DNA from 3 places in the Halomonas sp. 113 genome. Region 2 is predicted to be linked to each of the others. Evidence: predicted binding sites of a transcription regulator. Region 2 holds the regulator's gene; each other region holds the start of a gene.

Region 1 (4,310 bases), 4.5 Mb from region 2:
TTTACCAGAGCACGAAAAACAGCGGCACCTTCAAATGCAAATCTGCTCGATCTAATGCAGATAAACATGAAGATGCCGCTGTGATCTTATCGCTCAGATGCTTCTAAAGCCTTTCGAGCCTTGGCGTACTACGTTTACAAGTGCTGTTTATTATTCGTTAGCCGAACATACCCTTGAACATAAAGAAGAACAGAATCGCCAGGCCAGCGCCTGCTGGTAGCGTGATCAGCCATGACATGGCAATCGTGCCGATGACCCGCAGGTTCAATGCCGCCATGCCGCGTGCCAGCCCCACCCCAAGAATCGCGCCGACCAGGGTGTGGGTGGTGGAAATCGGCAGGCCAGTGCCCGAGGCCAGCACCACCGTCGTGGCTGCCGCCAGGGTAGCGGCAAAGCCACGGCTGGGGGTCAGTTCCGTAATCCCGGTACCCACGGTAGCGATGACCTTATGGCCGTAGGTGACCAAGCCCACTACGATACCAGCTCCACCCAATACGAGTACCCACCAGGGCACCAGTGCGGAACCACCAATTTCACCGCCGGTTTGCACCACGCTGATGACTGCCGCCAGTGGGCCAACCGCATTCGCCACATCGTTGGAGCCGTGGGCAAAGGCCATGGCGCAGGCGGTGAAGATCATCAGCACGCCGAACACACGCTCAACATTGGCATAGCCGAAGTGGTCGTTGGTATTGTGCTCGAACTTGATACGCCGCTGCATGATCAGGCCAATACCCATGATCACCAGGCCCAGCAGGATCGACAACAACAGGCTCTGATTGAAGGTTAGATCCAACCCCACATGAGATAACCCTTTGGTCAGCGTGACCATCGAAACGATGAAGCCCACCAGAAACACATAACCGGGTACGTAGCGTTTGGCGGCCGTGAACGGGTTGGCGTCCTCGAAAATCAGGTGGTGTACCGATTTAAACAGCACGAAACCGATGGTACCTGCCAACAAGGGGGAGACCACCCAACTGGCGGCAATCTTGCCTACCGCACCCCAGTCCACCGTGGCAGGGCCTAGCCCTGCAACCGCAAAGCCTACGATCGCGCCGACAATCGAGTGCGTCGTGGAAACCGGCCAGCCTTTCATGGAGGCCACCAGCAGCCATGTCCCCGCCGCCAGCAGGGCTGCCAGCATGCCGTAGACCAGCAATTGTGGGTCGTCCTGTAGCAGTTCGGGGTCGATAATACCTTTACGGATCGTATTGGTAACTTCGCCACCGGCTAGCCAGGCACCCAGGAATTCAAAAATGACCGCAATCAGGATAGCCTGTTTGATGGTGATCGCTTTCGACCCCACCGAGGTTCCCATGGCATTGGCCACGTCGTTGGCGCCAACGCCCCAGGCCATGAAAAAGCCAAACAAACAGGCCAGGATGATAAAGATTTCACCGTGCTGGGCAATAATCAGCATGAAAGTCCCCTTAGCGGGCAGTCAGGATCTGCAGACGGCTACCCACGCGCTCGGCGCGGTCGGATAGTTCGCCAACCCATTCAATGATCTTGTAGAGAAAGATCACGTCCACTGGTGGTAGCTGGCTCTCAAGCTTGAACAGCTGGCGGCGAATGGTGATCTGTTGGTCGTCGGCTTGGTGTTCGAGAGTGTGCAGCTCACGGATCATCTTCTGCATCACATCCGAGACATTTTTGCCAAAGCCGGACTCGAGCAGATCCTTGAGCTCTTCTAGCGCTTGACGCGCTTGCGCCACGCAGGCAACGCTGGTTCGAATGTAGTCGCGCATCGGCGCGGCCAGCTCATCCGGCACGCGCATTTTACGCCCCAGCATAATGCCGGTAATGTCACGCACCTTGTTGGCGATCTTGTCCTGCACGCTGATCAGATCAAGCAGATCGGAGCGCGACACCGGAAGAAACATGGTGTTGGGCAGGTTCAACCGTAGTTCTGTTTTCAGCGTATCGGCGTCATGCTCTAGGCGGGTGACGTTTTCGCGCAGCTCAGCCGCTTTGTCCCAGTCATCAACCAGGGTTGCTTCAAAAAACGGCAACAGCTGATCGGCACACTCATTCGTCTTGACGATATGGGCCAATAACGGCTGGAATGGCGAGCGGCCAAACATCGAAGAAAAAGGATTGGAGGTAACCATAATGCCTTTTAGCCTGTTTTCGGGGAGCCTGGAAATGGCGGCGCCAGTATAAAGAGTGCGCCTGCCGCCGTCATGAAAAGTTCACAAATGTAATCAAATATTCATTTAAATGTCACGATAACGAGGTGGCTAGCGTCATGAAAAGCCCAAACCCCATGGAAGTGGAACTTAAACTGGCCCTTGCCCCGACAGGGCCTGCGGCGCTGACTCAACACCCGTATCTCGCTTCACACGCCGTGCGTAAACAAACGTTGACCAATACCTACTTTGATACCCCTCAGGGTGATCTGGCGAAAGCACATATTGCGCTGCGACTTCGCCAGGTAGACGGCCAGGTGCTGCAAACGGTGAAAACCGCTGGCCAAGGTGGTGGCGGGCTTTCCCAGCGCGAAGAGTGGGAGTGGCAAGTGGCTGGTCCGCAGTTGGATCTCGCTTCAATTGCCAAACTCCCCCCTTTTCAAGGCGAACTTAGCGGTGTGCTAGATGCCCTCGCTCCCCAACTCAGCACCGATTTCACACGGCGTAGCTGGCAGCTAAAAGAGGGCGGACAAGGTCAGGAGAGTCATGTCGAGCTGGTATTGGATGAAGGCGAAATTATTAGCGGTGACTACCGCACGCCGATTCGCGAAGCAGAGCTCGAATTAAAAGGCGGCGAGCCTGAAGCTCTGTGGGCGCTGGCATTGACCCTTGCTGAACAGGTACCCCTGCGACCCTCGGACAGTAGCAAGGCGGCCCGTGGCAATGCGCTTAGTAGCCAACACTGGCCGCTCCCCGAAGCGCACTCCCCGGCAGAGTGGCTGCACCGTGCCACGCTGGCGCTGGACGCCTACCACGACAGCCAACAAGCCAGCTTTTTAAACGATGCCCAGCAGGCGCTGGCCACTCTCGCCGAACATCCCGAACTGGATGCCACCGCACGCGCTTATGCCCAGGCGCTGCCTGGCGCGCTCGATGCGGACGGCCAGCCCAATGCAGCCTACGGTAAAGCGGCGTTAGCGCTCGCCCATCGCTTGGCGTACCAAACCGCGCTACGCTAGGTCCTAGCGCACTTTTCAGGACGGCATTGAGGTCCACTTCAGGATGATGCAATGAATTTAAACTTAACCCCCGGCGCGGAAGGCCTACGCACCCGCCTGTTTCATATCATATTTGAGTCTGACACGCCGGGAGCAAAAGCTTTTGATATCGCCTTGATTGTGGCGATTCTACTCAGCGTTGCGGTCATTATGCTGGGCAGTATCGAGACTTATGCCGAGCGGTACGGTGAGCTATTCTTCTATCTTGAGTGGGTCTTCACGCTATTGTTCAGCATTGAGCTGATCTTGCGCATTTACTGCCTGGAAAAGCCGACGCTCTATTTAAGAAGCTTTTACGGGATCGTCGACTTGATTGCCGTGTTGCCCCCATGGCTAGTGCTTTTGGTACCAGGCGCCCATGGATTGGTGATCGTTCGTCTGCTGCGAGTACTGCGCATTTTTCGTATTCTGCGCCTGATGGAGTTTGTCGGCGAGGCGCGTCTTTTAATGGATGCCCTTAAACGCAGCATGCGCCAGATATTGCTGTTTTTTAGCGCCATATTAATGGTGATTACCCTGTTCGCGGCGCTGATGTACACCATCGAATCCTCTGAGGCGGGCTTCACCAGTATTCCGATGTCGATGTACTGGGCCATTGTCAGCATGACCACCGTCGGCTATGGCGACATCGTCCCCGCTACTGCGCTGGGTAAATCGATTACGGTGGTACTCATGCTGCTCGGCTACTCGATCATTGCCGTGCCCACCGGGGTGTTTTCCGCTCAGGTGATTCGCTCGATCCGTGAAGAGCGTTACTCCGAAGAAGCCTGCCCCGGCTGCGGTCACGAACGCCATGAAAAACGCGCCCGCTACTGCCTACGCTGCGGCACCTGGCTGGATGAAGACAGCGAAGACCCGCGCAAGAAGGATGACGACAAAACAGATGACGCTCAAGAAAATCGCCACGAGAGTGACGAAGACAAGAACTAAGACAAGAACTAAGACAAAAACGCGCCCCAAGACAGCTAAGCTAAATCGTCAAACAAAATAGCCAAATCTGGGGCGCGCAGCGTTTATTTAATGCGGTATGGAGTGGTTATCTAACCGATCACTCCACTTCGTGCGGGGCTTCCCAGGCGTCTAACTCAGCCTCGCTCCAGGCACCGTAAGTAGCGTTGGG
Region 2 (4,310 bases):
TTGGTTTTCGTCAATCGCCGAATTTTTATCGGTTTGTGCAAAAGCTAATGGGCTTGCCATCAGACCAAAAGATACACCTAAAATGCCAGCTTTCTTGAGAAAATCCTTGGACGTCATATCCTACCTCCGGATCGCTGTTTAGTACTGCTTAATGAAGAAAGAAAGGCTTACTGAGAAGCCAGCAATTCCTGCGGTCATCTTCCTTCAATCTGTACTCTGCAGAAGGCATGCCAAAAAACTGAAGAATATAAATAAAAACAACAAAATCATATTCTTACTTAAAAATAAGTTATGCCAAAAAGGCATCAACTGAGTCACGACACAACGCTTTGAGCTGTGTAAAAATGGCACATGGGTAAAGCTTTACCAACCTTGCATGCCAATATTGCACATTGTTACAAATATTATGCGATGGGATGACTTGCTAAATTAAACAAGACGCGAGGGGGGGAAGGCGCAGCGAAACAACGCACCCTTGCCGGGAAGGGACTCAATTTGTAGTTGCGCATCGTGGCGCAACAGCACGTGCTTAACGATCGCCAAGCCTAAACCTGTGCCGCCAGTCGCAGTGCTGCGCCCCTTATCAACACGGTAAAAGCGTTCAGTTAGTCGGGGAATATGAACGGGATCAATCCCTTCACCGTTATCTTCCACATCGATATAGCCGCCACCAGTAGCGCTAGCTTTCCAACGCAGGGTGATTTGGCTGCCAGCAGGCGTGTAGCGAACCGCATTAAAGGCAAGGTTAGAGACGGCGCTGCGAATCTCCTGTTCACTGCCTAACAGTCGGGCATCGCTCTCAAGGGCGACGGTAATGGTATGACGTTGATGCGATAGGGCCAGCGCATCATCACAAACGCTTTGCAGTAAAGGCTCGAGTGACAGTGGATGATGATCTTGGCCGCCCTGGTCAATTTCCAAACGCGAGAGCAGCAATAAATCGTTGACCAGATTCTGCATCCGCTGGGTCTGTTCCTGCATTTGCTGAATACTACGTCCCAAGCGCGGCGGAAGCTGGTCGGAGATATCACTGTAGGTTTCCAAATAGCCGGAGAGAACGGTCAGCGGCGTACGTAACTCATGGGAAACGTTGGCGACAAAGTCGCGCCGCATCTGCTCAAGACGATGCAAGCGGGTGATATCGCGAGCCATCACTAAGCGTTCGTCGTCACCGTAGAGGGTAATTTGATACTGCAGGATTCGCCGTTCATCAATCGGTGAGGTGAGCGTTAACGGCTCACTGTAGTTACGCGAATTAAAATAGCTGATAAAGCCTGGGTCGCGCAGCAGGTTGGTAATGTGTTGACCACGATCATGGGCGGTTTGTAGCCCCAGCATGGCGGTGGCGGCGCTGTTCCACCACTCCAAATCACCGTGGCGATCAAGCATGACCACGCTATCACGCATTGCTTCAGACGACTCTTGAATACGTGCCAAAGTAGCCCGCAGACGGCTTTGGGTGATGCGCTGACTTTTTTGATAGCGGTATAAACGATCGAATAGCTCGCCCCACATCCCGCGAGCGGCAGGCGGTTCATCGTTAGGGTGGAGGGTGAGCCACAAATAGAGTTCGCGTAACTGTCGTAAGTGGTAAAACAGGCATCCCGCAAGCCCTGCTGCGAGCCCCAGCCCAGCCGAGCCCAACAGCCAGCCCAAGCAAGTGCCCAGCGTGGCCAGCCACGCTATTCGCCACAGCTCACGACTCCATAAACGCACATTTACACCCGTGCAGAGAAACGGTAACCGGTACCCCGAACCGTTTGGATCAGGTTTTGATGCACGTCACCCAGCGCTTTACGCAAGCGGCGGATATGCACATCGACCGTGCGCTCTTCAACGTAAACATTGCCGCCCCACACTTGGTCAAGCAGCTGGCTACGTGTGTAAGCGCGCTCTTGGTGAGTCATAAAAAACTGCAGCAAACGGTACTCGGTGGGGCCCATTTCCAGCGCTTTGCCGTGGGCACTTACCCGGTGGCTCACCGGATCAAGCAGCAGGCCGTTAATCTCAATCGGGTCTTCAACGCCACGTGGCGTCGCACGGCGCAGCACCGCTTTTAGCCGTGCCACCAATTCCCGGGGTGAAAAGGGCTTGGTGATATAGTCATCGGCACCGGCTTCAAGCCCTTGAATTTTATTATCCTCTTCGCCTTTCGCGGTGAGCATAATAATCGGGATTTCAGCGGTGGTTTCTTCACGCTTTAGGCGTCTCGCCAGCTCAATACCGCTAGTGCCGGGCATCATCCAGTCCAGCAGCAGTAAATCGGGTTGGTGGTCGACCACCATGGCATGGGCATCCTGGGCGTTATCCGCTTCGAGCACGCGATAGTCAGCCATTTCCAGCGCTACCGCGATCATCTCGCGAATCGACGCCTCATCATCGACAATCAGAACGGTCTTGGCGGTCATACCAGAGCCTCACGGTGTTCAAAGAAACTAGTTCAAAGAAAAACAGTTCAAAGATAAACAGATCAATGACATGTCAGTGACGATAACACCATGACTTGATGACAATTACATGACAATCGCCTCGATCAGCCAGCCGCAGGCCACCAACTTAGCGCGATACCGGCAAAAATCAGCAGTCCCGACCAGTGATTATTGAGAAACGCCTGGAAGCAGGCATCCCGCTCCTGGTCGCGAATTAAGCGCTGCTGATGCAGAAAAGTCGCTGCCATTGCCGCTAGCCCTAACCAGAAGAAACCACCTAAACCAACCCACCAGCCTACCCAAGCCAGCAACCCCAGGGTGGCTAGCTGGAGTAAGCCGATAATCAAACGATCCGCATTTCCAAACAGCACGGCCGTCGATTTAATGCCAATTTTTAAATCGTCGTCGCGATCGACCATGGCGTACTGGGTATCGTAGGCCACTGTCCAGCACACATTAGCGCAGAATAGCAGCCATGCTTCCAGCGGCACGTGGCCGAGCACGGCGCCAAAAGCCATCGGAATTGCCCAGGAAAAAGCCGCGCCCAGCACCACCTGAGGAAAGTGGGTATAGCGCTTCATAAACGGATAAATAATCGCCAGCAGCACCCCGCCCAGCGAGAGCAGCACCGTAAACCAGTTGGTCAGTAATACCAGAATAAACGCAGCGGCCACCAGGGCGATAAACAGCAGTTGAGCTTCGGTTTCGCTGATACGGCCCGTCGCTAGCGGACGTTGTTTTGTGCGTTTCACATGCCCATCGAAGTGGCGATCCGCATAGTCATTGACCACGCAGCCCGCAGCGCGCATCACATAAACGCCGGCCACAAAAATCAGCAGCACATTTCGCCCTGGTACACCTTCCGCAGCCACCCATAATGCCCACAGCGTCGGCCACATCAAAAGCCATGTGCCTATCGGCCGATTCAAGCGCATCAGCTGTAAAAAATCTGCCACGCGAGCCCATCCCTTCGGCCGCAACAGTGAACGATCCATGCTTACCTCACGAAGAATAAGATGCAGGCGCTAGCCTAGCGCGAAGGCAGGCCAAGATCATCCGCCATCGCCGTCAAAAAATACTCTTGCACTAATAATGACAGACTGCCGTGCTTACAGCCGTGATAAAAAACAGAGCGCCTTCCCCAGGCACAGCCTTCCTGTATGCCGTTGACGCTAGCAAACTGGGGGGAATGCGTCGTTACTTCCAATGGCCCACGCACTAAACCCGGCTGGCGAAATAGCCAACTACCTAGCGAGCGCTCGCCCAAGCACTCTAGCCGTTGGCCCTTTACCTGTGAGAGCGGGGCGACCGAGCGCGCCACCACCCATGGCGTTCCATCTAAGCACAGCGCCACTTCCCGCAGCCAGGCGTAACGCTTGGCACCAATGCCCAGCGCCTGAGCCTCATCCTGGCGCGGCCAACCAACCCCCTGGCGCAGCAGTCGTACTCGAAACGGCTTCTCGCCACCTGCGACCATTAAGCGGGCGGTTAACGAGTCGGTGGAGGCAACCCACTGCCACCAGGAAGCACTCATCGCCGGGCGCGCCGCATCAATCGGGCGCCAGCGGGAAAATAGAGGAGTTTGCCGAAAAGCAGCAGCCGTCACCGAGTTCTCCAGGGCAATTAACGGGTTGGCTAGTGTAACATGGGCACTGAAAGGCTTTTGTTTCAGCAACTTTTTTAACGACTCGGTTTAGCGCTTCTTTTTTCGCAATCTTATTTAGCAACTTTTTTGGTGTCTGCATGCCCGCCACCCAAACACAAAAAACGTCTTCTCACGCTGCGCTAGTGATTATTGGCACTGGAATGGCAGGGGTTGGCCTTGCCCGGGCGTTGCGCCGATTGGGCGACCAACGCTCAATCACGCTGGTGAGCGCTGAC
Region 3 (4,310 bases), 4.7 Mb from region 2:
TCGCCGGAACTATCGTCCACACCGTCGTTGTCGCTGACCAGCCAGGCGTTGCCATTATCGTTGACCGCCATTCCTTCAATCTTGTCCACCACAAAGCCGTTGTAGCTGGCTAGGTCGGGAATCAGGTCGCGCACTAGCTGTTTCTCGACCACCGGCAGTTCACCGCCCAGCGGGGTGGGTTGCAGGCCGTCGAGGGCAACGCGGGTCACTTGCTTAACCTTAGCCTCGGCGCCGATCTGGTTGTCGCGCTCGATCAGATACAGCCAATCGCCATGGGCAGTGATTTCGGAGAGGCCAATCCAACCCTGTTCCACGTTATCCAGCGGGTAATGAACAGCGGCCCACTCGCCACTGTCGATATCAAAACGCAGCAGCTTGACCATGCCCTCGGGGTCATCCTGCCAAGGGCGCTGCACCGCCAGCCACAGTTGATCATCAATGCGCGTGACGCCTTCTAATCCCCACTTCAATGCCTGTTGAGCGAGCGCCTCGGGCAGTGCAATTCCTTGGATAATCTCGCCGTCGGAACCCACATGATAAAGGGTGTTGGCAAGGCCTTTGTCGTTACCTTCGGAAGCGACCCAGAAGCCACCTTCACCATCGGTGGTAATGCCTTCCATATCCAGCCCTAGCGCAGGCTCACCGTTGCGGGTCACGTCCAGTGCTGCCGTAATCCGCGCCGGGGAGGCTGAGGGGTCGATGGTAAAGATGCGCGGCTGGGCGCTGTAGAAGCTGTCGTTGACCGCGTAGAGCATGTCATCAGCGGCGACCAAACCGGAAAGTGCGCCCCAGCCGATCAGTTCATCAGCGCCCGCCGAGGTCAGGGTGGGATAGACCGCTGGCGCATCCTGGTATTGATAAATCATGACATGGGCGCGGGGGCCGCCGTCTTCGCCCAGATCCCCTTCATTGGCGGTGGCTAACAGGCCACGGCTGGGAATCGCCACGGCGCCTTCGGGAGACAGGCCCGAGGGCAGTAGCTGGGTGAGCTGCGGTTCGGCCAGGTTGCTAACGTCATAAACGCCCACCAGCGAGCCGCGCTCGGAAAGCAGGAAGACATAGGGCGTACCTTCGAACACCGCAAACTCCATCCCCTCCGGCTCGCTGCCTTTGGCATCCGAACGCTTATCGGGGTAGTGACCCGCTTCAATCACCGCGCGCTCGAATGAAGTACCTGACTCGTATACCACCTCGCCACGCTTGTTGAAGATCGTCCAGCCGCGCGCGCCGCCATCCATATCGCCTTCGTTGGCAATAGCGAAGTGGTCGTTGTCGATCCACTGCAAAGCGTCCGGCTCACGCAGGCGCTCGGCTTGCTGCTCGTTGAAAATCAGCGCACCGTCATCGCTGGCGTCAATGCCGTCCAGGTCGACAGTCCCGGCACTGAAATCCGCCACCACCTTTCCGGCGTAGTCGAGCACCACCAGGTGGTTGTTCTCCTGCACGGTGACGACGGTCTCACCCAGGGTATTGATATCGACAAACTCCGGCTCGGGATCCTCGGGGGAGATCTCAGCGAGCCCGGTTACGTCGGCGTAGAGCAGGCTGTCACAGTTAACCAGCCCTTCCGCATTGATCTTCACCAGAGCCACGGAACCGCCGGGCATCTGCGGTACACGTCCATCGCCCGCCTCTTCGTCGCGTTCGTTCTCAATGGCGACAGCGACAAAGCGCCCATCGGGGGCCGCAGCGGAAGCTACACTATCGGGCTGTCCGTCCAGCGGGCAGGAGGCGAGTATCTCGCCACTGGCTAAATCGACCGTGCGCAGCTCACCGGAAGGCTCGCTGTAGGAAACCGATGTATTCACTCCGACATAGGCCATATTGCCGAGCACCGATACGGCCGTAGGCTCGCCGTCCATAACGATATTACCCAGCGGTTGCGGATTAGCCGGGTCACTGATATCGATGCGCCCGATCACGCCCAGCGGGCTATCGGTATACACCAGCGTCATGCCATCACCGGAGGCAGCAATGATTTCAGGCGCGGTCTCGCGTGTACGATCCTCGCCCTCAGCCATATTATCGGGAACCGCAAAGCTGGCGATGCGGTTGAAATGTTTATCTGCCGCGCCTGCCGCTTGCGTGGCGGCCAGCACAACAGCCAGCGCCAACAGGGTTGGTCTGCGTTTGAGTATCATGATGGAGTTAATCCCTTGCCTAAGCTTAAGAAACGACTGATTAAGTTATTAAACTTGCTATGTCCGATTAACCATCCAACATCATAACGATGTCAGGCTTATGACACTCACTGGCTAAGTTAGCGCCGTTGGCTATCGGCACACCTCAGCGCGAAATCCAGGTTGCCGCGAAGATGGGTAAGTAGTGAAGGAACGCATAGGGGAAAAGGGAAGCAGGAAAATCGATAGGTTAAAGGAGACCTTAGAACGAAAGCAGCCAGTCAATTAGCCCTGACTGGCTGCTTTTTAGCTAGTTTTGGTTGCTAGCTTACTTCTATACATACGCGACATACGCGCGATAGCGTTTTACTCGTCGCCTGCCATCTGCATTTGGCGTTGCATGTAATTCTGAATACCCACCTTGTCGATCAAACCAAGTTCCGTTTCGATGTGATCGATATGGTCTTCTTCGTCGGCGAGCAGATCGCGGAGCATGTCGCGGGTAACGTAATCTTTAACGCTTTCACAATAGGTGATGGCTTCGATGTAGTCGTTGCGGCCATCGTGCTCAATTTTTAGATCGCTTTCGAGCATTTCTTTGACGTTTTCGCCAATGTGCAGCTTGCCCAGGTCTTGCAGGTTGGGAATGCCTTCCAGGAATAGGATACGCTCGATGATCTTGTCAGCGTGCTGCATCTCTTCGATGGACTCATCGTATTCCCACTTGGCGAGTGCTTTTAGGCCCCAGTCTTTGTACATCTTGGCGTGCAAAAAGTACTGATTGATCGCAACCAGTTCGTTGCCGAGCGCCTTATTGAGATGCTCAATAACTTTCGTATCACCTTTCATGACGTCACCTTTTCTACTGTAATGCTGATGTTTAATCTAGTTTAGACAATACGATCAAGCAGTTACGTTTGGAGAAGAGTATAGGCGCAAATAGCTATACCCCCAGCGTTTCTGAGAGTATAGATAAGATGATTAAAAGTTCAAGCAAATCAGTTATTTGCTAAAGATAACCCTAACAATAGTGATTCGCGTCACACGGCGTAGGCAAGGCCCATATCGGCTTCTTGACGTGCTTCCTGAACGGCATCGCGGGTAATTGATTTAGCGTAGCACGCGCACTTACCGCACTGCGTTGCGCAGCCGGTTGCCTCGCGTACTTCTCGCCAGCTGCGCGCTCCATCGCTAACGTGCTGGCGAATCTGATGATCGGTTACTCCCTTGCACACGCAAACGTACATGGCGACACCTCATAAAAATCATGAGATGAATGTAAATGATTCGCATACATCTTATCAAGTAGAAATGACTGCTTTTTGCTATCCATTCGTCTTAATAAGCAAGAGCCGCAAAATAACGTACTGGCGTAAAAGCACTTTTTGCCCCATGCCAGCTGCAATTATTTTTTCGGCAAAACCACCGTTTGCGTGTTGGAAGCAATATCCGGCCAGCTACGCCGCTGTTTATCGAACAGCACCCATAAGTAGCCCAAACCAAATGCCAGTAGCGAGAGCCACGCCACCGCACAGCGAATCAGGCACTGCTTCAAGTTCAGCGAATAGCCATCTGCTGCCTGCACCCGCAGCCGCCACGCCTGCATACCCAAGGTCATACCTCCGCGTGACCAGGAAAAAACAAAAAACAGCGTGACAAAAAACACCAGCATGAGGCGCAGGCTCCAAATATCGCTGGCCGTCGTGCCAATCTCTTCGGGCTGCTGACCAAGCACATAACGGAAAAACAGCATATGCACGACGGTCACCGCAATCCAAATCGCGGTGACCAAAAAGCCGTCATACAGCATGGCGCCCAGTCGTCGGCCAAGGCCGGCTGGCCATACGCTGTCCAACTGAGTAAAGCGTCGTGTTTGCATAGTTCTCTTCGTGGTTGCTGGCTGTTTCTGGACGATACGAGGCTGTGATGGCTAACTATTGCGGCCATTAACCATTGCGACGTAGAAAATAGATCCCGACCCCGGCGCAGGCCAGAGTCGGCACCAGTACGGCCCAGACGGGTGAAAAGCCAAATATCGTCGAGGCGGGCGCCAGTAGATCCTGAACGTACTTAAAGCTCAGCCCAGTGACAACGCCATAAAACACCCGAGTACCAGCGGCCACGGTGCGCAGCGGGCCAAATACAAAGGAGGCGGCAATCAGCACCAGCGACCCCATGGTGAGCGGCATC

Evidence for each region. Region 2 encodes PhoB, which activates phosphate uptake and scavenging genes when phosphate is short. Its sites were predicted from a motif close to TGTCATANNNNTGTCANA; they were not measured.
Region 1: YERSI8AC_RS03660 (CYTH domain-containing protein) is a predicted target of PhoB. The motif match lies at 2,214-2,231, and genes of this name have one in related genera.
Region 3: YERSI8AC_RS02575 (esterase-like activity of phytase family protein) is a predicted target of PhoB. The motif match lies at 2,230-2,247, and genes of this name have one in related genera.

What each region holds. Positions count from the first base shown of each region.
Region 1 covers NZ_LR881453.1:744,262-748,571, reverse strand. The annotation lists gene YERSI8AC_RS03670 (inorganic phosphate transporter) at 158-1,423, opposite strand; gene YERSI8AC_RS03665 (TIGR00153 family protein) at 1,434-2,114, opposite strand; gene YERSI8AC_RS03660 (CYTH domain-containing protein) at 2,252-3,151, shown strand; gene YERSI8AC_RS03655 (ion transporter) at 3,203-4,120, shown strand; gene YERSI8AC_RS03650 (5'-nucleotidase, lipoprotein e(P4) family) at 4,239-4,310, opposite strand, start outside.
Region 2 covers NZ_LR881453.1:5,249,747-5,254,056, forward strand. The annotation lists gene YERSI8AC_RS24405 (hypothetical protein) at 1-117, opposite strand, end outside; gene phoR (phosphate regulon sensor histidine kinase PhoR) at 430-1,716, opposite strand; gene phoB (phosphate regulon transcriptional regulator PhoB) at 1,719-2,408, opposite strand; gene ubiA (4-hydroxybenzoate octaprenyltransferase) at 2,534-3,424, opposite strand; gene YERSI8AC_RS24425 (chorismate--pyruvate lyase family protein) at 3,460-4,035, opposite strand; gene YERSI8AC_RS24430 (NAD(P)/FAD-dependent oxidoreductase) at 4,173-4,310, shown strand, end outside.
Region 3 covers NZ_LR881453.1:500,624-504,933, reverse strand. The annotation lists gene YERSI8AC_RS02575 (esterase-like activity of phytase family protein) at 1-2,141, opposite strand, end outside; gene bfr (bacterioferritin) at 2,487-2,969, opposite strand; gene YERSI8AC_RS02565 ((2Fe-2S)-binding protein) at 3,161-3,367, opposite strand; gene YERSI8AC_RS02560 (RDD family protein) at 3,526-3,999, opposite strand; gene lptG (LPS export ABC transporter permease LptG) at 4,067-4,310, opposite strand, start outside.